Regions from separate parts of the Flavonifractor sp. An91 genome, predicted to be linked through region 2. Evidence: riboswitches for the same ligand, from Rfam matches in the RefSeq annotation. Region 2 holds a riboswitch; each other region holds the start of a gene.

The links. A riboswitch is a leader RNA that binds a small molecule or an ion and turns the genes downstream of it on or off. The one in region 2 is predicted to bind cobalamin.
Region 1: it holds a riboswitch for cobalamin, as region 2 does, so the genes downstream of both, B5G42_RS18860 (ATP-binding cassette domain-containing protein) here and B5G42_RS02585 (hypothetical protein) in region 2, are expected to answer to the same signal.
Region 3: it holds a riboswitch for cobalamin, as region 2 does, so the genes downstream of both, B5G42_RS14315 (S-layer homology domain-containing protein) here and B5G42_RS02585 (hypothetical protein) in region 2, are expected to answer to the same signal.

Annotation. Positions count from the first base shown of each region.
Region 1 is NZ_NFHA01000011.1:83,570-91,368, reverse strand. Features, by position in the region: partial or broken gene B5G42_RS08500 (amidoligase family protein) at 1-371, opposite strand, end outside; gene B5G42_RS08495 (hypothetical protein) at 444-701, opposite strand; gene B5G42_RS08490 (DUF3846 domain-containing protein) at 698-1,030, opposite strand; gene B5G42_RS18865 (ECF transporter S component) at 1,132-2,616, opposite strand; gene B5G42_RS18860 (ATP-binding cassette domain-containing protein) at 2,613-3,497, opposite strand; cobalamin riboswitch at 3,692-3,828, opposite strand; cobalamin riboswitch at 3,978-4,210, opposite strand; gene B5G42_RS18130 (hypothetical protein) at 4,276-4,413, opposite strand; gene B5G42_RS08475 (zinc-ribbon domain-containing protein) at 4,458-5,366, opposite strand; gene B5G42_RS08470 (helix-turn-helix domain-containing protein) at 5,496-5,795, shown strand; gene B5G42_RS08465 (helix-turn-helix domain-containing protein) at 5,810-5,974, opposite strand; gene B5G42_RS08460 (MerR family transcriptional regulator) at 5,971-6,222, opposite strand; gene B5G42_RS08455 (hypothetical protein) at 6,323-7,474, opposite strand; gene B5G42_RS08450 (RecQ family ATP-dependent DNA helicase) at 7,476-7,799, opposite strand, start outside.
Region 2 is NZ_NFHA01000002.1:176,749-184,547, forward strand. Features, by position in the region: gene tsaD (tRNA (adenosine(37)-N6)-threonylcarbamoyltransferase complex transferase subunit TsaD) at 49-1,059, opposite strand; gene rimI (ribosomal protein S18-alanine N-acetyltransferase) at 1,056-1,517, opposite strand; gene B5G42_RS02570 (DUF6199 family natural product biosynthesis protein) at 1,530-1,763, opposite strand; gene B5G42_RS02575 (GNAT family N-acetyltransferase) at 1,748-2,362, opposite strand; gene polA (DNA polymerase I) at 2,375-5,035, opposite strand; gene B5G42_RS02585 (hypothetical protein) at 5,246-5,899, opposite strand; cobalamin riboswitch at 6,053-6,247, opposite strand; gene B5G42_RS02590 (DUF975 family protein) at 6,300-7,127, opposite strand; gene B5G42_RS02595 (sensor histidine kinase) at 7,176-7,799, opposite strand, start outside.
Region 3 is NZ_NFHA01000031.1:2,365-10,163, forward strand. Features, by position in the region: gene B5G42_RS14300 (ABC transporter ATP-binding protein) at 1-551, shown strand, start outside; gene B5G42_RS14305 (hypothetical protein) at 618-914, opposite strand; gene B5G42_RS14310 (cysteine-rich small domain-containing protein) at 930-1,208, opposite strand; cobalamin riboswitch at 1,387-1,644, opposite strand; cobalamin riboswitch at 1,892-2,166, shown strand; gene B5G42_RS14315 (S-layer homology domain-containing protein) at 2,349-7,799, shown strand, end outside.

The DNA.
Region 1 (7,799 bases), on a different contig from region 2:
TCTCCCTGGAAGATGGGCTCCGGCTTGTAGTAATAATCGTGGATGGGCTTGTCCCGGGACAGGGTATGGAAGCAGTCCAGGCAGTAGGGCCGCTCGTCAAATTCGTCCGACTCTTCGTAATAGGCCCCGGTCTCTCTCACCAAAGCACCGCAACGGCAGCAGCGGACATAGTGGTCGTCGAAACAGTCCTGGCACAGGGGCGTGTCAGTGGTGCCTGCGTTGTCACTCTCCCAGATCCGCTCGCCGCAATAGCTGCAGAACAGGGTGTGGTTGTCCAGGCATTGAGCGCACAGCGCCTGGCCATCGAAATGGTACAGCTGCTCGGTTGGCAGAGAAGCGCCGCAGAGTTCGCAGGTATGCAGTTCTTTCATGGTAATTCCTCCTTAAAACGCAAAAAAGCCCCGGGGCTTTCCCCGAGGCCATCGTAGCTTATAGTATACAGTTCAAGGTTCGGGCGGTCCGGAAGGTGGGAAAAGGTCCAGAGCCAGCAGAATGGCCACCCGGACTCCCTCCCGAAAGGCCCCCTCCACGGAAGCCGTCTCCCGCTTCACAAAGACATCCTCCAACCTGTCCAGCAGATCGGCCGCCTCCCGGTCCAGCTGTTTACGCAGTTCCTCTGACAAGGCTATCATCTCCTCTGAGCATTGGGTGTACACCGGCTCCCCGTAGCGGAAGCCGTCCTCCATAAGCCGCTCCATCATAGGTAAATCTCCGGCCGGGCGAAGCGGCGGCGGTACCGCTCCAGCTGCTCCGGCGACAGGCTCTCAAAGTCCTCGCTGTCCGGCGGGGCGGCGCACAGGAAGAAGGTACCTGCGATAATGTCGTAAATCTCCCCGTTTTCCAGCCGCAGGCAGCGGTTGAGGGGCAGTCCCACCAGTTTGCCCTCCTCGTGGCAGATGAGAGCCACCGGTTCCTCGAAGGGATACACGGCCTGAATGGGGCCTCCTACCGCCTGCTGCATGGCTTCCAGGGTGTTGTCCAGTTCTGCCGCCCGGGGCGGCTCCAGGGGTGGGACCAGCAATACGTTCATAACCATACCTCCAGATAAAAGGATAGCCCAGGAAGCATATGCTCCCTGGGCTTCATGGTTATAGTATATAGCTGTGTGGCTGCCGATTCCGGAATATGTATTTACTCCACCAGGCCATATTTGACCTTAATGCGGTCCAGCTTCTCCAGCATCGGTTCTGCCGCAAACCAGAGAAACAGCCAAGTGGCCACAGCATGGATACAATCAAAGGGCATACCGGTAACATAGTAGCTCAGCAGAATGCCGCCCGTCAGTTCCCGGTTGGCTGTCAGAGCGGAGGCCGCGTTCATAATGCCGCCGTAAATCAGGATGGCGCAGAGGGCGCCAAAGACACACAGAGATCCCCGCGTACGCATCAGCAGTCCCTTGCGGAACAGAATGCCCGCCAGAAAGCCGATGATGCCCATTGCGAACATTTGCCACGGGGTCAGCGGTCCCTGCCCGAACATCATATTGGAGGCCAACATGGTCATGGCGCCCACCAGGAAACCGGTTTCTCCTCCAAAGGCCACGCCTGCAATGATGGTCACCGCCATCACCGGTTTGAATTGGGGCAGCATGAAAAAGAACGCCCGTCCTGCCACAGCAATGGCAGACAGCACCGCGATGATGACCAGCTCCCGGGCCTGCGGTTTCCGGCCTTCAAAGATCAGGAAAAAGGGCAGCATCGTCTCCAATAAAATTAGCAGAGAAATGAAGTAATACTTCTTACCGCCCAGATAAGTAATGCCCACAAAAAGCGTTACAGGGATAAGCAGCACAATCAGGATCGTTGCCACCAGTGTGCGTTTTGTCAGCTTGCGCTGTTCCTTTGGTGTCTGCCGTAAATAGTCCGGCCGGTGACTGCGGCGGGTGATAGCTGCGGCAAACACCAATAGGGAGACACAAAATATGGAGTACAGCGCCAACTGGTCACCAGCCAGAGCCGTCAATCCCTCTGCATTGACCAGCGCAGTCAAATTCCCTACACCAAGAAAGGAAAGAAATAAAAGCAGCGATACAGCACCAGACATTGCCGCCAGAAGTTTCCGCCACCACGGCAGTTTTTTGGGCTTTCCTGCCGCGCTTACTTCTGTTGGCTCCGGCAGGGGCGAGATGTCATCCGACAACTCCGGTACAGGCGGCAGTTTCCCGCCGCACAGAACGATCACATCCTCCGGTGTAATGGCCTCAGGCTCCTGATCCCGTGCCATACGGTTGGCAGAGGTCGTATAAAAGCTGTTCCCCGAAAAAAAGGCACGGGGCGTCCCTTCCGACACGGTACCTCCATCAAAAAACAGTGCACAGCGGTGAGCATAGCGGGCGCAGAATCCAATATCATGGCTGACCATCAGGATTGTAACGCCCCGCCGCAAAAGCACCTGCAAAATTTCCGCAAAAACCTGTTTGAACTCTGCGTCCAACCCCTTGGTTGGTTCGTCCATCAGAAGAATATCAGGATCCAGCAACAGGACTTTGGCCAATGCCGCCCGCTGCTGCTCTCCGCCGGACAGGTCATAGGGATGATGCTCCAGCAGCCCCTCCAGCCGGCACAGGGCCACCACACGGGCAATGCGCTTTGCCTTTTCCTCTTTGCTGCCGTTCAGGATCTCCGCCAGATCTTCCTGAACTGTTTTTTCACGAAGAGGGTCTGGGGATTCTGAGGCAAAACGCCAATCGTCCCCTGATGGGTTACCGTTCCCCGGTAGGGTTTCAAAAGTCCAGCCAGCAGCTTCAGCGATGTGGATTTCCCGGCGCCGTTTCCACCCATAAGCGCATAGAACTCGCCCCTTTTTAGGGTGAGGTTCAGTTCCCGCACAACGTCGGGGCTGTCTTTCTCATACTTGAACCACAACTCCGACGCCTCTAGTACAGCGCCGTCCGGGTAGACCCGAGATGGCTCTGGCGGCAGCGGACAGGGCGGATGCTCCACGCTGTAGGCCGTCAGCCAGTCCCGTCCCTCCCGGACTGTAACCGGGCATATCCCTTCCTGTTCCACCGCTGCCCACACCCGCATCGCAGTAGGCATGGCCAGGAACATGGTGTGCCCGCTGGCCCGCAGGGCTGTGCCCACTTCGGCAGGCGTACCGCTGCACAGCAGCTTCCCCTCCTCCATGACGGCCACCCGGGTGGCCAGCGGAAACGCATCTTCCAAACGATGCTCCGTCAGAAGGATGGTCGTACCCAGCTCCCGGTTGATGCGTCCAAGGGTGGCCAGAAAGTCCGATGCCGCAATGGGGTCCAGCTGGGAGGTTGGTTCGTCCAGAATCAGAACCGAGGGCTGCATAGCCATAACGGAGGCCAGATTGAGCAGCTGCTTCTGTCCGCCGGACAGCTCCGTTACATTTTTATAGAACCAGTTCTCGATGCCGAAAAAGGCAGCCATCTCCGCCACCCGCTGGCGGATCACCGGCGTCTCATACTGCGCTGCCTCTCGTGGCGTAAGTCTGGCCGGGCGAGCCTGTCTTCGTTTGCTGATGGTCTTCACCCCCCCTTCAAACTCCAGGATCTTCCGGCAGCCTGAAAAACAAAAAACCGGCAGACAATGGTGTCTGCCGGTAAAGCGCAGATATCCATTGCCGATCCCTGCAAACAGAGGCTTCGAACATGATAAATGCACGAAACCCAAGCCATCTCCAGACATGGATATGGCTGCAAAAATCGGCAATGGATACCACCTTGATCAATTACCATGGAGCAGGCTGACAATCCTGGCTTATGGCCGGGGCCAAATACAGTAGAGGTAAGACTGCGCCGGATTCTCACCGGCTTGTCAGTTGGCATATGTCAAGCATATGACCTGCTCACAGTCTGCATTGTAACCGATTTCTGCAGTGCTGTCAATGACCATTCTTGGAGCGTACTGTAGGGTGTAATATTCCTGAAAATTACAAAACGGCTGCGGCAACCTTATGATTGCCACAGCCGTTTTTCTGTGTAGCCAAACGACACCTGCTACCCATATGGGCAGCAGATCTCTTTTCCTTGTAGGTCTTCTGACTTACGCCTGCGGAGGAGTTCTCCTGCGTCCATATCCTGCCTTCTCAGGTTTCCCCAATGACTGGCTTTCGCCAACGGATACAGACTCAGCGCTTACAGCGGCGGTTACCGTCCGGGATTCACACCCGGTTCCCTTGTCCAGTTTCCGCACCGTGCAGCTTAAGCAGGAGGCAACAGAAACCACAAAGATTCCGATTCAATTCTGATCGTATCGTATCACTAAGACTCTAAAACGTCAAGAGACTTGTTCCCAACGTTTGAGAGCGTCAAGCATATACCCGGCTACATCCGTACCACACTGGCAGGGAGAGGCTGATGTCGTGGAGTACGCCGATGACTGTTCGTCCTTTCTCCCGGGACCAGTGCTCCAGACAGGTCACCAGTTCTGCCTGACTGCCTGTCACAGATTTACTTGGCGCAGGATAACAGTTTATTGCAAACTCTTTTCTCAACCGGCATTTTCATACATGAGCTCCAGGAATAACATAACATCAAACACGTCACTTGATGTCTGCTGACTATCCAGCAGGTCGATTCGATTTAAGGAATATTCAAAGGTTCCATCATTCTGGTCCTCATAATAGAAGCGAAACCGAACATCCTCTCCCATAATGGGCATATAGCCTTCCACATAGACGTTGGAGGCGTCCTCATCAATGGATTCTGAGGTCCAGGTGGGGCTGCGCAAGTTGTCGTCCATCAATTCTTTCATGGTCTGAGGACCATATTCGTCCAGCGTGACATTTTGAATCTGATAGATCGGACCGCCAACCGCCGCATCCCATCCATAACGAAGAATGCCTGCCCCACCGTTGGCCAGAAAGATCACAAACCCGATCAAAAGCGCGATCTCTGCCAGCATACCGATCTTTTTCCGGTTCATGGTACCGGCATTGCAGCCAGCCTCTTCGTTGCCGGCATCCTGAACGGTATAGGGCTGTCCCGGATTCTCGATATGCGTGCCGCAGATGGGGCAGAAAGCCTGCCCGCGTTCCATACGATGATTGCAGGTGGGACAGGGCATATATTTCCGCCTCTGGCGGAGTTTGCGGTTATAGCCTAGATTGATCATGCCAATCAGGCCCAGAATTGTCCCCATAACAGTCCAGCCATGGCCCCAAAAGAACCCCAGAATGATCAGGATTCCGCCCAGAACGGCATAGACATAGTTGGTAAACTGGTTGATCTTTACTGCTGCAACTTCAAAATAGTAGTTATGCCACAACCGGTAAAAAAATCCCTTCTCCTGCGAGCGGGTTTTGCCGGCCGGCTCTGGATTCACAGGTGCGCCGCAGGATGTACAGAATTGATCAGTGGGACCCAGCGGTGCCCCGCACGTTGTGCAAAAGCGCTCCATAACTTCCCTCCTATAGATATCTCAAATGAGATGCAGTATATATTTAAAAGAATATCATATATAACTATAGATGTAAATAATCCCAAAAGATTTTGCTAAAGTTATAGTAAAACAGATGGGAGCATCGATATGGAGATAGGACGACGCATTGCTGAATTGCGAGAAACCGCCGGCTGGACCACCAACCGCCTAGCCAATCTGTGCGGGTTATCCCAGAGTTTCCTGCGCTCGGTGGAATTGGGGGAGAAGGGGATCTCGGTGGAAAACCTTCAGTTGATCTGTGACACCCTGCACATCTCTCTGCGGGACTTCTTTGATATTCGGTCCGACCAGAATAGAGAGCAGGACCGGCTGCTGCGCCAGATCACCAAACTCACAGAGGAACAAAAACTGGCGCTGATTGGTTTCTTAGAAACGATGGTTAAATAAAATGGGGGTTCCCGTCAGTACGGGAACCCCAGATAATCCAGCAGGGCATTTCTGCTGATCCTCCACTCCCGGCCGACCTTGACGGCCGGGAGTTCTCCATTCTGGATCATCCTGCGGATCTGCTGGCGGCTGGTTTTGAGCAATGCTGCCGCCTCCTTTACAGTTAGGATCTCGCTCATGCCCAGGGATCCTGTTGGAAGCTGCTATTGCTTTTAGGCTGGTAGCCCCGCTGCTCTTTGTAGATGGCATTATGCAGTTTCCGCACGTCAGCCTTGAGGAATCCCCAGTTGCCGAACGGGTCCTCCACCGGGCCGATGGCATACTTGTCGGCGTATTGTCTCAGCTCCGCCTTGTCCATCTCGAAGAGACGGCACAACTCCGGGATGGTGTAGAACTCCTTCATGTCACGATAGGGAATATACTTCATGTGAGATACCTCCTGTTAAAGTGATTTGAAAACGGCCTAGTCTGTGTCAGGTGTCTGAACGTAAATCACCGTTTCTTATATGAATGTTGGTGATCTCATCTTATTTCAAACGATTTCCGGACCTTTTCTGATCGTTTCCAGATAAAATCTGCGGGGATTTTATCTGGAAACGATCATGTGCCAACTCCTGTTCTATGACAGCCCGCAGGCAGGGGATTCCCTGCTGTTCTCTGCTGGTCAGGGTCACAGGATTGACCTGGAGCTTATCAAACTGTTTCATCAGAGCATGAAACTTTCGGATATCAACAACACTATAGGTTTCTTTCCACTTCTGAGCTGCGGTGTCCAGTCCGGCGCCGCGGCTCGTCTTTTTCAGCAGAAACAGCATCTGTTCTTTGATCGCCGAATCCAGCTTACTTTGTTGGATCTTTCGTTCTGCCTCCGGATAGGGCAAGTGCATACCGCAAGCAGGAAACAGCTTGTCCAGAAATTCGCTGATGACGGTGCAGACGTTGTCATATCCCATCTTAAGCATGGCAAGCAGATCATCCTTCCGCTTTAAGCCCAACTTCTCCAGAAAGGCCTCCCGTCTCATGCTGACTTCCAGCCGGAGGATTCTCTCCTTCCTGTACTTCTTGGGACAGCGGTCATTCTGTGTAAGTTCATAGACTTTGTCGTAAACCTTAAAGGAGATCTCTTTGGTAGCAAGTTCAAAGAAATAGTCCTGTTTTCCCTCTAATTCACGGCGCTTATAGTGCCGCGGCAGCATGGATTTGCGAAATATGCGGATTAACGAAGAGAGATCCGTATCCTTGCTGAACCATAAATCTACGGTCAGGTCCATACGGCTGAGACTGAGCTCATCAGGGGCCAGGATAGGCATTTCATGATCGCTCAGATGAATTTCCTCGAACATATCGGCAAGGTGTGACTGCATCTCAACCACATTTTCCTTGGTGGGCTGGTACAGCGCCAGCGGCTGATAGGATCCTGCCAGCAGGGTGGATGGATTGACCGCAAAGGAAATACCGTTGGATTTATTATGGCTTTGGTGCAGGCGCATACGGACGCCCCGAGCCACCAGATAGGTGCTCTTCAAATGCCGGTCAATGGAGTAGGAATCGGAATAGATTTGTTGGATGGATCCCTGGTCCACCAGGTGATCGATGGTCTTTTGGATCTGGTGGTACTTGAGCTTTCGGGCATACAGTTCGATGGTATGAATACCCAGACGGACTTGTTTCAGCTTCATGTCAGCCCCTCCTGTTCCGCTGGCAGTTGGTACAGTGACGGCAGGTGTTGGGCTTCTTCTCACCCAGTGCAGCCAGCACCTGCTGCATGATGCAGGCCTTACCGGTGACGATCCCAATCATCTCGTCCAGCCGGTCCAGCAACAGCTTTTGCAGAGATTCATCATAGTCCTCTTTATAGAGGATAGTTTCGTTCAGATCCCGATCCTCACCGGCATAGAGCAATACACAGCGGGACTTCTTACCATCCCGGCCCGCTCGCCCAATCTGCTGATAGTAGTCGGTCACGCTGAGGGGCAAATTGAAGTGGACTACCAGGCGGATATC
Region 2 (7,799 bases):
AAAAGCGGCGGTTTTTACAAAAAACCGCCGCTTTTGATTCAAATCCAATTAACCTTTTTTAATGTCCCGGGTGGCGTAGGCGTTCAAGTCCATGCCGCCCCGCTTTCCCGCCAGATATTCATAGTAGCCCTGGCAGCCAATCATGGCCCCGTTGTCCCCGCACAGAGACAGAGGAGGCAGGAACAGCTGATCGCCGGACTGACGGCAGGCTGTCTCCAGATCGGCCCGGATACGGGAATTGGCCGCCACGCCGCCCGCCACAGCAATTTTGCCATAGCCGCAGCGCTTGGCCGCCTCCATGGTACGGGGTACCAGGGTATCGCTAACGGCGGCGGCAAAGGAGGCCGCCAGGCCCTTCATGTCCAGCTCGTCCCCCTTCTGCGCGGTGTTGTGGGCCAGATTGAGCACCGCTGTCTTAAGCCCGGAGAAGGACATATCCAGAGGGGCGTCCGCCACATGGGCCCGGGGCAGCTCGTAACGGGTATCATCACCGCCCTGGGCCAGCTTGTCCATAGGGGCCCCGCCGGGATAGCCGATGCCCAGCACCCGGGCCACCTTGTCAAAGCACTCCCCCGCCGCGTCGTCCCGGGTAGCACCCAGGATCTCCATATCAGTGTAGCCCTTTACGTCCACGATCATGGTGTTGCCGCCGGAGACACAGAGACACACAAAGGGGGGCTCCAGGTCGGGGTGGGCGATGTAGTTGGCGGCGATATGGCCCCGGACATGATGGACCGGGATGATGGGCACATTGAGGCCGTAGGCCACCGACTTAGCAAAGTTCACGCCCACCAGCAGGGCGCCGATGAGGCCGGGGGCGTAGGTCACCGCCACAGCGTCGATGTCGCTCCGGGTGATCCCCGCCTGCTGGAGGGCCTGATCGGCCAGCCCGGCGATGGCCTCGATGTGCTTGCGGGAGGCAATCTCAGGCACCACGCCGCCGTAAATGGCGTGCATATCCGCCTGGGAGGCGATGGCGTCAGACAGGACGGTGCGGCCGTCCTTCACCACCGCCACGGCAGTCTCGTCGCAGGAGGATTCAATGGCTAAAATATTCATAGCGTTTCCTTCTCTTCTGAAAAAGTAATGGTCATCAGCAGGGCATCCTCATGCTCCTCCCGGTAGTAGTTCTTCCGGCGACCCACCGTCTGAAAGCCCAGCTTTTCATACAGGGCAATGGCGGGGGCGTTGCTCTCCCGCACCTCCAGAGTGAGGAAGGCCAGGTGGGCCTGCCCAAACCGGATGTAAGCACCCAGGATGGCCTCTGCCACCCCCTGGCGGCGGTAAGCCGGAGCCACCGCGATCTTCTCCAGGGTACCCTCGTCCAGCACGGCCCGCACCTCTCCGTAGCCCAGCACGGTGCCGTCCTCCCCCTCGGCCACCACCAGGGAGATCATATCGTTATACAACTCCTGCTCCAGCAGGGCCTCCGACCAGGGGTGGGAAAAGCACTCCCGCTCGATGGCCGCCACCTGGCTCAGGTGGGACTTGTCCATAGGGACCAGTTTATAATTCACAGTATCCGCTCCTTAAAACGCCAAACTGCAGATCAGTTCAACCAGCAGAAACAGCAGGATTCCAACACCCAGCAGGAGAAACAGCACGCCCGCCAGTCGTGTCACCGTGAGATACCAGTCAGATGGCTCTCCGCCTATGGTATCCAGAAAATGTTCCAGCTTCCAGCAGAGTTCCGGCTTGGCCAGCATAAAAATACCCAGGGCAATGCAGGCCAACGCAGCCAGGCACATCAGCAAACGCTCCATTCCGTCTCTCCTTTCTCCATCCACGCCGGCGGGCCGGGCGGCAACTCATCCGGCCCCAGAGGCACCTTCACATCGGTGCGGTCAGGGCCGTAAATAGCCCTGTGCAGGGCCATCACCGGGGCCAGATCCGCGGGCAGTTCCGGCAGAAAGGTGGTAAACCTCATCCCACAGGTGGCCATATCGTAGGCAGGCACAAAACCGCACCGCTCATAAAACCGAAGCCGCCGCTGCCGTAGCGCATTCTCCGCCAGATCGTCCCCTTCCACTGGCCGCTCCGCCTCAATGAGCAGCAGAGACTTCCCCGCCAGCTGCTCCACCAGCATCCGGACAATCTGACCGCCCAGGCCTCCATTCCGCCGGGCGGCGGTCACCCCCAGATAGTCCAGCAGAATGCAGCTTTTGTCGGCGGGTTCCATCCAAAGGGTGGCGTAGCCCAGCAGGGTGTCACCGTCAAAGAGGCCCCACACCTCATAGCGCCCCTGGTCCATCAGAGCCAGAATGTCCCCAAAGGGCTTGCGCTCATTGGGCGGAAATGCTTCGGTCAGTTCCTGTTCATACCAGGGGATCAGCTCCCTGTCGGTCAGCCTCCTCAACTCCACAGCAGGCTCCTTTCAGCCCTTGGCCTCCGCCCAGCTCTTCCCGGCATGAGCCTCGGCAATGAGAGGCAGGGCCAGCTGCACCACCTGCTCCATCTCGTTCTCCAGCAGAGCCTTGACCCGGTCGGTCTCCCCTTCCGGGCACTCCACGATGAGTTCGTCGTGGACTTGAAGAATCAGTCTTGCCTCCAACCCCTCGACCCGCAGCTTGTCACGCACCCGGATCATGGCCAGCTTGATGATATCGGCGGCGGTACCCTGGATGGGCATATTCAGGGCCACCCGCTCCCCGAAGGAGCGCATATTGAAGTTGGAGGATTTCAGCTCGGGCAGCCAACGGCGGCGGCCCATGAGGGTAGACACATAGCCGTCTGCCTTGGCCTGCTCCACCACCTGGGTCATATAGGCGTGGACGCCGGAGTACTTCTCAAAGTACTTCTCCATATACTCCTTGGCCTCCGCCCGGGTCACCCCGATGTCCTGAGACAGGGAGAAGTCGGAGATACCGTAGACAATACCGAAGTTCACCGCCTTGGCCCGGCGGCGCATCTCGTGGGTCACATCTTCAGGAGCCACCCCAAACACCTGGGAAGCGGTAACGGTGTGGATGTCCTCCCCGGAGCGGAAGGCGGCGATCATGTGCTCGTCCCCGGCAATGTGGGCCAACAGCCGCAGCTCGATCTGGGAGTAGTCGGCGTCCACCAGCATCTTTCCCGCCGGAGCCACAAACATCTTCCGCAGCTCCGCCCCCAGTTCGGTGCGGACGGGGATGTTTTGCAGGTTGGGCTCGGTAGAACTGAGACGTCCGGTGGCGGTGACGGTGTTCTGGAAGGAGGTGTGAATGCGCCCGTCGGCGGCGATCACCTTGGTGAGCCCGTCCACATAGGTGGACTTCAGTTTGGCCAGCTGACGGTAGTCCAGCACCGCCTCCACAATGGGGTGCTTGTCCCGCAGCTTTTCCAGCACCTCGGCGTTGGTGGAGTAGCCGGTCTTGGTCTTTTTCACCGGGGGCAGGCCCAGTTTGTCAAAGAGGATCTTGCCGAACTGCTGAGTGGAATTGATGTTGAACTGCTCCCCCGCCAGTTCGTAGATCAGGGCCTCATCGGCCTGAATCCGCTCATCCAGCATCTGGCCAAAGGCGGTGAGGGCGTTCCGATCCACCAGCACCCCGGCGTGTTCCATCTCCGCCAGCACCGGGCACAGGGGGAGCTCCACCTCATAGTACAGCTTATCCATACCCAGCTCCGTGAGCCGGGGGGCCATAGCCTCCTTCAACGCGCCGATAAGGGCGCAGTGGGACAGGAAGGCCCCCAGTACCGCCACCTGATCCCCCAATGGCGTCCAGGCGTCCTTGGCCAGGTAGGTATCCTTGGCCTTGGCATACTCATGGTTGAACCACCGCATACCCAAAGTCTCCAGCTCGTAGCTGCCGTCGGTGGGAGCCAGCAGATAGGCCGCCAGAGCCGTATCAAAGACAAAGCCGCCTCCCTCGATGCCCTCGTTCAGCAGTCTGGACAGCAGGGTTTTCACATCGTGGGTGTTCTTCTTGATGTCAGGAGCAAAGAGGGCTTTCAAAACGCTGTTATACCCCTCCAGCTGGTCAGCCCGGAGAATGGCGGCGTGGCTATCCTGCTCACTCTCCCAGTGCTCCACCACAACCACGTCCAGAGAGGGCAGGGCCAGCACATCCACGCTGTCTTTCTGCCGCCAGATAGACAACAGCTCCTCTGCCCGGTTCAAATCGGTGACATCTTCACTGGTGCAGGTGCCGGTAAACTGTTCCTCCTGCTGCACCTCCCCCTGAGGCGCGCTGAGGCCCAGCTTGTCGATGAGCTTATTGAACTCCAGCTTGAGGAAAAACTCGTACAGGACGGCGGCATTGGGTTCCTTCCGCAGGTTGGCCTCGGGGGTGAAGTCGATGGGGGCATCGCAGTGGATGAGGGCCAGGTCGTAGGACATTTTAGCCTGGTCTGCCCCTTCGGTCAGTTTCTTAAGCACGGCAGGCTTGGCCTCTACGCTGTCCAGATCCTGATAAATGGCTTCCACGCTGTGGTAGCGCTGGATCAGGTCCATGGCGGTCTTTTCACCGATCCCCTTGACACCGGGGATGTTATCGCTGGTATCCCCCATCAGTGCCTTCAGGTCCACCATGTGGATGGGATCAAAGCCGTAGGCCTCCCGGAAGGCCTCGGGGGTCATCTCCTTGGTGGTGGTCTGGCCCATACGGGTGGACACCAGCTTCACCCGGGTGGTATCGGTGACCAGCTGGAGGGAGTCCTTGTCGCCGGTGACGATGACGGTATTCCACCCGGCGGCGGTATCCTTCACCGAGATGGTACCGATGAGGTCGTCGGCCTCCCAGCCATCCATCTCATAGCGAGGGATGTTCATGGCCTCCAGTACCTGCTTCAGGATAGGCAATTGAGCCGCCAACTCCTCCGGCATCCCCTTCCGCTGGGCCTTATAGCCTTCATAGGCCAGGTGGCGGAAGGTGGGGGCCTTTCGGTCAAAGGTGACACACAGGGCGTCTGGCCGCTCCTCGTCTATCAGCTTGAGCAGGATGTTCACGAAGCCATAGACGGCGTTGGTGGGGGTGCCGTCCTTGGTGGTGAGCAGCTTGATGCCGTAAAAGGCCCGGTTGATGATGGAATTGCCGTCAATGACCATAAGCTTCATGAAAGGACCTCCTGCTGTCCGGCACACCGGACATAAAATCTCAGGTTATAGTATACCAGCTTTCTCCGTCCCATACAAGAGAAACGCCCGCCGGGTCACCTCACAATGGTGACCGCTATGCGTGCCGAGGCCAAATACCCCTCGGCAGAAGCCAGCAGGATATAGATCCTTCTGAGACGGCGGTATCAGGAAGGTCCTTCCCCTCCGGCTTCAGGCATGGCTAACATTCCGCGCCCAATAACGCCGCATATGCCGGCGCACAGACTTGCTCAGCGCAGGAATGCCCAGCAGTTCCAGTCCGGTCTGCCAGGTGCAGCCCACTTGTCTGAACAATACATCCAGCTCCCCGGGCAGCTCCTCCCGGCAGGGAGGCTGACCTGTCCGTCGGACCGCCGCGCAGTACTCCCCCAGTGTTTGTCGGGCATCCTCATCCAGGCATACGCCCCGGGACGCGCACCGCTTCAGGAAGGGCAGGGTGTCCACCCGCTCGGGCCAGTCCGCCGGCCACATCCGCTCTGCCGCCTGCTGGCGGCTCCTGCCCCGGGCCCGCCAACAGGCATGATGGAGGGAACCAAAGCGCTTTTCCAGATACCAGCGGTAGACGCACAGCAGCCGTTCCGGACGGGGCGAACCATTGCGCCCCTCCATGGTCTCCACCAGTGACTCCAATAGTTCTTCGTCGGAAAAGCTGGTATACACCTGTCTGCCAATGGGACATTCCGGGGAAAAATAGAGGGTAAGATCTCCATCCAGCTGCTGAGATAATCCGGGCGTATCGGTCATCTCCTCCTCCAGTTCCGCCAGCCACTGGCGATATTCATTCAATTCCCGCTGGGACAATCTGTTCTTTCCGGTCCGTTCCATAGCTTTACTACCTCCCTGCCGCTGCAAATGGATTCCGGCGGGGACATCTATGGCCCAGGCCATAGCAAAAGAAAAGAGTTTCCCGGACGGGAAACTCTTTTTTCATCAGCTCAAACGCCTGTGCTGTCACGCGCCATTTCCCCGCCGAATATGCGCGTTACCGTCGCGGCTGGCTGGTCTCCTGGCTTGGATTCAACCTTACGCCCGTCTTCCCATCCGTACCCGGACAGTGACCTTATGAGCGCTCGTCATCCTTACAGTAGAGAGGGCTGCTGCGGACTTGCACCGCATTCCCATTGAAAGCTCCGCCCCTGAGGACGGATAGCTACCAACCGCTGATTGGATTCAGTTGTTGTTTCTATTATATCATCTTCGTCCGAAAATACAATGCTTACTTTGGTTACATCCCGCCGTAAGGTCCGTTCCACCCGCCGGGCTGAGGCCGCTGAGGAAAGGCTCCATACACCACCCAGTTATAAAAATTGGCATTGGCCGCCCCCATATAGGGGCCGATCCACAGGCTCAGAATACCCAGGGTGAAGGGAGACAAAATCAGCCATCCCAGGAAGGACAGGTCCTGTACGAACAGTGCCATGATATTGCCCCGCATGGCGCTGCGGCTGTGGCGAATGGCCTCCAGGGCGCCCATCTCCGGGTGGTCCAGCAGAAAGTAGACCGCCAGCCGGTAACGATAGGATATGGCAATCATCCAAACCAGCATGATTAAAGCGCCGACAAGGATCAGGGTGACGCTGTGCATTAGATAGGCCAGGAACACAAAGCCCACATAGACCGCCATACCGATGAGCCCCCACAGGAACACAAACAGGGCCGACAGGAAATTCACAGCCAGTGCCCGTCCTATCGTATAAAAGCCATCCAGCAGATTTCGGTAGCTGGGACCTTCCCGCCGGGTCAATCGCAGGCTATAGGAGGTATATCCGTAATCCATCACCCAGCTATAGAGCGCCAGCAGCAGCTCCATAACCAGAATCACCGCAATACGCTGGGGGGTAAAGATGGCGGTCAGGATCTCTTCCACTTCATAGTTGGTCTCTGTCAGATAAAAATAGGCAGCCTGAAAAGGCTCAGATACAAAATTCAGCACCACACTGCTCAGTACACCGGTCAGCAGCACATACACCAGCGTCACCAGCATGGGGTGGGGATAGGCCCCCCGCATGGCATCCCGTGCCAGCCACTTGGACTCAGGACGGTTATATCCCATGGTACTCCCTCACAATCGTTTCTACCTTGTTGAGGAAATGATACCACATCATGTTTCCGATTGCAACCCGGGCAGCACCACCGTAAAGGTCACGCCCCCCGTCCGGTTGACCGCCCAGCAGCGGCCTCCATGGGCCTCCACCGCCGCCCGGACAATGGCCAGGCCCAAACCGGTACCTCCGTCCGCCCGGCTGCGGCCCTCATCCCCCCGGTAGAAGGGCTCGAACAGGCGGTCCAGATGTTTTTGCGGGATGACGGGGCCGTCGTTGTCCACGGTCAGCGTGATCCGCCGTCCCTTTTGGGCCAGGGCAATGGTCACCGCGCCGCCGGGGGTGCAGTGGCGCAGGGCATTGTCCGCCAGATCATCCACCACTTCTTCCAACCGCAGCCGGTCCCCCAGCATGGATGCCGGGGCCAGTTGAGTACGCAGTTCAATGTTCTTTTCCTCCGCCAGCAGGGACAGCCGTGCAGCACCATTCTCCACCAGAGCAGCCAGATCCAGGGGCTCCCGCTCCACCTTGCCGCCTCTTTCCAGCCGGGCCAGGTCCATCAGGCTCCCCACCAGGGCCGCCATCCGGTCGCTCTCAGCCACCACGGTGTCCAGGTACTGGCCCCGCTTGGCGGGGTCGATGTCCTCCCGCAGGGCCTCGGCATGGGTGCGCAGCACCGCCAG
Region 3 (7,799 bases), on a different contig from region 2:
CGTCTCACATGGCCATGATGAGCCAAATGAGCACCGTCTATTTTTCCTTTTCTGTCTATGAAACAGTGATGATGGGCCGGTATCAGAAGCTGCGCCGGGGGCTTTTTGCATCCCCTTCCAGAGAGGACAAGCAGTGTGTGGAGCAGTACTTGCGGGCCACCGGGTTGGAGTCACTGAAGGAGTGTCAGATCTCCGAACTGTCGGGCGGTCAGCTCCAGCGGGTATTTTTGGCCCGGACGCTGGCCCAGGAACCGGAGATCATTTTACTGGATGAACCCACCAACCACCTGGATCTGAAGCATCAGACAGAACTGGTAAGCTATCTTAAAAACTGGTCTCAGGAAAAAGGACGGACGGTCATCGGAGTACTCCATGACATCAATCTTTCTCTGATGCTTTCTGATCAGCTTCTGTTTTTGAAAAATGGTTCTGTGGCAGGGATGGGGCCTGCCAATATGGTTCTGACAAGAGCGTTTCTCCATGAGGTTTATGATATGGATGTAGCCTCATATATGATGGCCTCCCTCAAGCGTTGGGAGCAGGTATCTTAACGGTATTCGGACATACAGAAAAGCACATGGCCTGTCCCTGCGTCGGGTACAGGCCATGTGCTTTTTCTATTTTTCCCAGGGCGTGTACAAACAATAGGCCGGACAGAGCTCACCCATATAGATCCATACATTTTCACCCATTTCGATGGGCTCCCGGAAAACCAGGTTGGGAACCATCAGCTTCAAGGTGGTGCGTTTGAGCCCCTTGATGTTTTCCCCCTCCTGAGTGGGAGCCTTGCTGAAATCCTCGATCCGCTGGGCCAGATCGCTGATTCCCAGCTCCCGGGAGAGTCGGGGGATCACCTCATCCTTTACGGCGTATACCACATGATCCGGATTTTCAAACCAGGTTCGACTTATCATAACGCTTGCCTCCTGTCAGTTGGTTTTTTGCGCCAGTTTTTTGATCTCGCCATACTTGCCGATGATATAGTCATAACCCTCCCTGCGATGGGGAATCAAGCAGCCGCTGCAATCCTTAATCCCCCCGGCAATATAGGTGAAGTTTCCGCCGCATTTGTCTCCCAGTGCATGCAGCGGGCAGTAGCAGAACAGGCAGTTAAAGTTTTCCGGGTCATTGGTGGGGTGGAAGGGGAAGTATTCGCATTTGCTGTTGGAAAAGAACTGAAAGTGCTTTTCGGACGTCGATGATTCCATACCGCTTCTCCTTTCATTTTACTGATTGACACATCACTCATGTGATACCCTGACCGGCGGTGAAACAGAAAAAGGAGGTGCCCGGACGGCACCTCCTTCTGACAAAAACACGCTGGCCCTAACAAGAAGGCCAGCGAGCAAAGCAACGTATACAACGGAGGACACGCCCGCTGTTTCCCCCTGCATCCTGCCATGGTGCAAGTCTCCTGACTTACGTTATGAGAGCTTGGCTCTCTGCGTCCATTTCCTACCTTCTCACAGGGTCGTTCCCTGCAATGGCGGACTTTCGTCCAGACGGCATACGCCGCTTCGGAATGGCCTCACGTACACAGTGCCGGTCGCGCGGGACTTGGATATCCCATTCGTTTTAGCTGCTGCCTGATCCTTGTCGGCAGGATCGTTACAGCAAACAGCCACACCATGCAATAGATACAGTGATATGAAATTTTCAAACCGGCGGCAAACGCCGGGCCTGGAACCAAGAATGAATCTAAATATAGCATAGCACGCCTTATGCAGGTTGTCAAACGCTCTTTAGTTTGTTTAGAAACAGAGTTCCAAGGGCTCCTCTCTGAAGAAATTTAAAAAATAGCAAAAACAGAATAGCATTTTGGTACGGCTTGTGCTATAATGCAAAAGCAACAAGGAAAATTAAATATGAAATCCGGCTTTTGTGGCAAATGCGCGACCCGGCTTTTATGAGCTGGACACGCATCCTTGTTTCTGAACAAGGGAATCAGGTGAGAATCCTGGACATGTTTCGTCCGCGACCCGTCCGTGAAAACGGCGGCAAAGGGGCGATTCTATAGCTGTGATTGTGGAGCAAATCCGTTTTCTGCGAAAGCAGGTCACTGGCGGCTGTAATGGCTTAGCTGGGAAGGCGGCGGATTTGCGTTGGCGGGCATAGCTCCGCCTGGACACATCAGTCAGAAGACCTACTAAGAGCTTACCCCCGGATCTCCGGGGCTGCTCTGACAAAAACGCCTTATGCGGCAGCACGTTTGTGTTGTCGCTTTCACGCAGTGACGACACAGGAGCGGACAGAATTGTCCGCTCCTTTTTTGTCAGGTACGGCCCCGTTCCAAAAGCCCTGTTTTTTAAAAACAGTTTTTATAAAATGGTTTAAAGGAGTGGAGCTTTGTGAAAAAAAGGATTCTTTCGTTTTTCCTGGTGCTGTGCCTGACCCTCGGCCTTCTGCCGTCGGCGGCACTGGCCTCCGGCACGGTGCAGCCGGTGTCTAGCCCCGAGGATTTTGCCGCCATGGATCCAAGTGGGAATTATATTCTGACAAGTGACATTACGGTGTCCGCTCCCTATGGGCAGGCTTTCAGCGGCAGCTTTGATGGCGGAGGGCACAAGGTAACCCTCGCCATCTCCGGCGACAGCAAGCTGGGGCTCTTTTCCGAGTTGTCCTCCGGCGCGACCATCCACAATATCATCACTGACGGTTCGGTCAGTGGTACCGATCAGGTGGGCGGTATCGCGGGCCTCAGCGCCGGTACGATTGAAAACTGCCTGAATACAGCGTCCGTCACCGCCAGCAGCGAGTATGCGGCCGGCATCGCGGGACAGTGTATCGGCGGCAGCATCACCAGCTGCGGCAACACCGGCAGCGTGGCGCTCAGCGGGGGGGAGCGCTACGCCGGCGGTATTGCCGGTCAAATCAAGGCCACAGCCATTACCAACTGCTATAACCAGGGTGAGATTTCCAGCCAACGGAACCGTTCCGGTGCAAACCTGGGCGGTATCGTCGGCTACGCAGGAGATGATTACGGTCGCGGCAGCAGCCTGAACAACTGTTATAGCACTGGTGCCATTACCGTGCAGGAAAAGGCCACCAATTTTGGCGCCATTGCCGGATGGATGTACAATTCCACAGCGGAAAACTGCCATTATCTGGATTCCAGCTGCACCACTGGTATCAACGGCAACAACCAGACGGCTGCTGCTAAAACATCGGAGGAGATGAAGGGTGCGGACTTTGCCACCGTGTTGGGCGAGGGCTTCCGAGTAAAGGCCGGGGAGTATCCGGTTCTGTCCTGGCAGATCTCGACCGCTTCCGCTGTGTTTACCATCGCGCCGTCCGCGGCAGAACTGACCATCCGCAGTGGCGACACCGTCGTGTATTCCTCCAGCCAGGGGGAGACGCGAACCGCCTCCCTGGCCGCCGGCAGCTACACCTACACGGTCAGCTGTGAGGGCTATACATCCCAGAACGGAGCGCTTACCATTTCCGAAGAGCAGGCCAACAGCAGTGCGGAAATCCAGGTAGGTTCCATCACCCTTCAACAGGACGAGAGCCAGTGGGGTACCCTGCGCTTCCAGATTGACGGTGCGGAGGATTACACCATCACCGTGACGCTGGACGGCCAGGAAATGACCGCCGGACAAAACGGAATCTATACCCTGCTTCTGAACAAGACCTATGACTACGTGGTGACGCCGGCATCGGAGCAGGTGGAAGGCGCGCAGGGAAGCATTTCTCTTTCCGAGAGCAAAATTGAGACGGTTTCCCTGAAAACGGTCACCGGCATTGCGGTCAAAACCCAGCCCGCCAAGACGGCCTATTATGTTGGTGACGCACTGGACACTGCCGGCCTTGTAGTGACAGTCAGCTACTCCGACGGCTCCACCGGGGAAGTCTCCGAGGGCTTCACTGTCAGCGGCTTTGATTCCTCGGCAGCCGGGGTAAAGACCGTTATGGTTACCTATTACGGAAGCAGAGCAGAATTCCAGGTTTCCGTAGCAGAAAAACCCTTCCCCAGTACCGTGTTCAACGCTCTGGCCGGGAAAGCCCAGGTGGTATACACCCATAACGACAAGTATCAAGGAGAGCCCGGTCAGGAGTTTGTGGAAGAGGACGGCGTTCTCCGCTCCAACAGCAAGGGGCAGGGCAATTCGCAGGTCACCGTGACCATTACGATTGACGAATCCGTTGCCCAGGGCAGCCTTTCCTTCTGGTACAAGGTGTCGTCCGAGGGTTCCTGGACTATATATGACGGTCTCGTCATCAATAAAGGCTCCAAAGTCGGCGGAGAAATAGACTGGACGAAGCACACCCTGGATGTAAAAGGCGGCGACATGGTCACGCTGACCTATGTCAAGGACTCCAGTGGTGACAAGGGAGACGACTGCGTCTATCTGAGAGACTTTACGCTGGAAACCCAGCATACCGCGACATTTACCCTTAGTCCGGAAAATGCCCAGATGATCCTGAAAGCACAGAACGGCGAAGAAACTATCGAACCTGTCTCCAACAGCAATGGAACAGTGATCTATGCGCTGGCCGACGGCACATATGACTACACGGTATCCTGCTTTGGCTATGCGGAGCGGATGGGGCAGATCACCGTGGACGGCGCTGACGTGAAGCAGGCGGTGACGCTGGATGCCAGCACCCGGCAAGCCGTCACGTTCCAGATTACCCGTCCGGAGGACATTTCCGCGCCGTATACGATCAGCGTCCTCTTCCAGGGGGAACCGGTCGCCCACAGCGGAGACGAGGCCAATGTGTATCAGCTGCCGGCCGGCGAATACACCTACACGATCAGCTGCGAGGGCTGTGAGCCGGCCAGCGGTTCCTTTACGGTGGGAGAGGAACCGGTCACCGTCCCGGTGACCCTGGAACGCCAGTGGACACTTTCCGACTACTTTAAGGCAATTTCCCCTGCCATAACCGCCGAGAACGGCACACGCTACGGCTTTGTCCGGGACAGGGAGCAGGACGGCGGGCTAATATCCGATAACGCCGGAACGAGCAGTTCGTCCGCTGCCATGACCCTCACCTTCTCCCAGGCTGCCCGGCTGGATTTTGCTTATCGGGTGTCTTCGGAAGCGAATTATGACAAATTCACGCTGAAGCATGGGACGGACACGTTGATCACTGCCAGCGGCAATGGGGAATGGACGCAGTTTGCTGTTTCCGTAGCCGCCGGCGACTCCCTGACCTTTCAATATGAAAAGGACAGCGGTGGAAATCAAGGCAGTGATGCGGTTTACCTCAAAAATTTCCGTGTGACCGCTCTGTACCCGCTGACCTATACCGGCCTGCCGGAGGGCGGCGCCTTTACGGTGCGCAATTCCAAGGGAGAGACCGTTGCGCCCCAGAGTGACGGCACCTATCTTCTGCCGGAGGGCGCGTATAAATATACCGCCTCGGCTTTCGGATACGAGACGACCCAGGGCAGCTTTTCGATTCCCGACCAGAGCAGCGTGACCGTCTCTCTGAACAAACTTCCGACTTGCAAGGTGACCTTCCGGATGCCGGAGGGCGCTTCCCTTACGGTAACGCACCCCACCGCCGGCAGCATGGATGCCTTCCGTCAGGGAAATGTGTTTACCCTGCCTGCCGGAGAGACTTACTCTTATGAAGTCACCAAGACGAACTGCCTGCCCAGCCGCGGCAGCTTTACGCTGACGGAGGAACGCACCATCGAAGTGAGCGCCCTGACGGATGCCGGTGAGGGCTGGGACGGCACAGCTGTGACCGAGCCCACGCAGGCAGAAGGCGTCTACCAGATCGGCAGTGCGGCGGAGTTGGCCTGGTTTGCCCAGCAGACAGAGAGCGAAACCGGCCTTAAGGGTCAACTGACTGCCAATATCAATCTCAACGGAAAGCCCTGGACCGGCATCAAGCAATTTGCCGGAACTCTGGACGGCGGCGGGCATGTAATCTCCGGCGTCACCGCGCCGCTCTTTGACTCAGTGGACGCAAATGGAACCGTCAAAAATCTTGTGGTAATGGGCAGCATTACCGACAGCGGTCACCTGGGCGGCATTGTCAGCACGCTTTCGGGAACTGTGGAAAACTGCGCTTTTGAGGGCAGTGTCACGAACTACGGCCCCTCCTATGGTTCTGTCAGTCTGGGCGCCATCGCCGGCCGAGCGCAGAAAGGCAGCAGCATCCGCGGCTGCGCTGTTTCGGCGGAGCTCAAGAACAATACCGCGTCGTATAATACCGCATTGCATACCGGTTTCATTGCCGGCTATGCCTACGGCATCATTGAAAACTGCTACGCCACGGGAAGCGTCTGGGCCGATTCCAGCCGCGATACCAACTCCGCCCTGGGCGGTCTGGTGGGTACCCTGTATGCGGACGGCACGCTGCGAAATACCTATTTTTCCGGCACGGTCACCGGCCCTGAGAATGGCATCGGCCTTGTGATCGGCACCAATGCGGGCACGGTGGAGAATATCTTCTTCCTTCCCAACGGATCCATTCCCGCCGTTGCCGACAATACCGCGTCCACTGCGCCTGATACCAAGGCAATCAGCGCTGACGAGATGCGAACCGATGCCTTTGCCTACGAACTGGGCAGCGCCTTCCATATGGATACCGACGGGGTCAACAGCGGCTTCCCCATCCTCAGCTGGCAGGGCGGCAGCGCGCCGGTGGTGAGCACCGATGAGGAGGACGCGGCGGCGGATCTGGCGGCGCTGAACCTGCAAACAACAGACGGCAAGACTCTCTCCGCCGACAGCCAGGGTATCTACCAGATCCGGAATGCCCTCACCCTGAAACTGCCCGGACAGGGCGAGCATGGCAGTGCCATCACCTGGACGACATCGCCGGAGGGCGGTATTTCACTGCCTGACGGTGCGCTCACCCTTCCGGAAAACGGCAAGCTGGAAATCACCCTGACCGCCCAGGTAAAAAAGGGAGAAGCCTCCAAGCAGAAGGAATTCCGGCTGGTTCTCTGGTCCCAGGGCGCGCAGGATCTGGAGACCCTGGAGGCCATCCGTGACGAGGCCCAGTCCGGCGGTACGTTCATCCAGCCCCTGGAGGCTTACGGCCACACCAACATCCGCCAGGCCATGGAACAGTATCTGCTCCGAAAGGATTACCCGGTGGATATGGCCCAGTATAGATATGATGATGACCCCCGTGCCATAAAAGTGGAGTTTGTTGCGCCCGGCACCAAAGTCTTGCCTCAGGCTGGCAGCTACCTGGCCAACGATGGTACGATCACCTATTACAGGGATGAAGGCGGCCTGGGCATCAACTATGCGCTCTATCGTGATGTGACCTTCCGGCTGCTGCTGGGTGACCAGTCCGTACAGGTGTCAATGACAGTTCACATCGGCTGGGCAAATGACTATCTCGAAGACTATCTCTCCAGTGCGGTGAACTCCATCACCTGGGAGCAGATCCGGGGCGAGAACACCAATACCGCCACAGTGACCCAGGACGAGGGCTGGTGGTACACGGTCACCGTAGACGGCCAGGTAGACAAAGACCTGATCCTTCCCACACGGTTGGATACCTACGGCGATGTACGCATTCAGTGGTCGTCCACTGACACGGATGCGCTGACGGTGCAGACAAATCCGGATGGATCCTACACCGCTACGCTTAACCGCCCGCCGTTCGGTGGCGATCCGTTTACCTTCCCGCTGATCGCCACGGCCCGGTTCAACCGCCTGGATGACTACATGATTCAGGAGGCAACTGCTGAAGGCGCTGTGCAGGACTGGTACGCTGCCATTCGAAAATTCGTTATTACGGTAGCACCCAATGATGTGGATCAGTCCGCCCAGATCAACGAGGCTCTGGAGAAGTATCCCTCCCTGCTGCGGGACTTTGTGGACAAA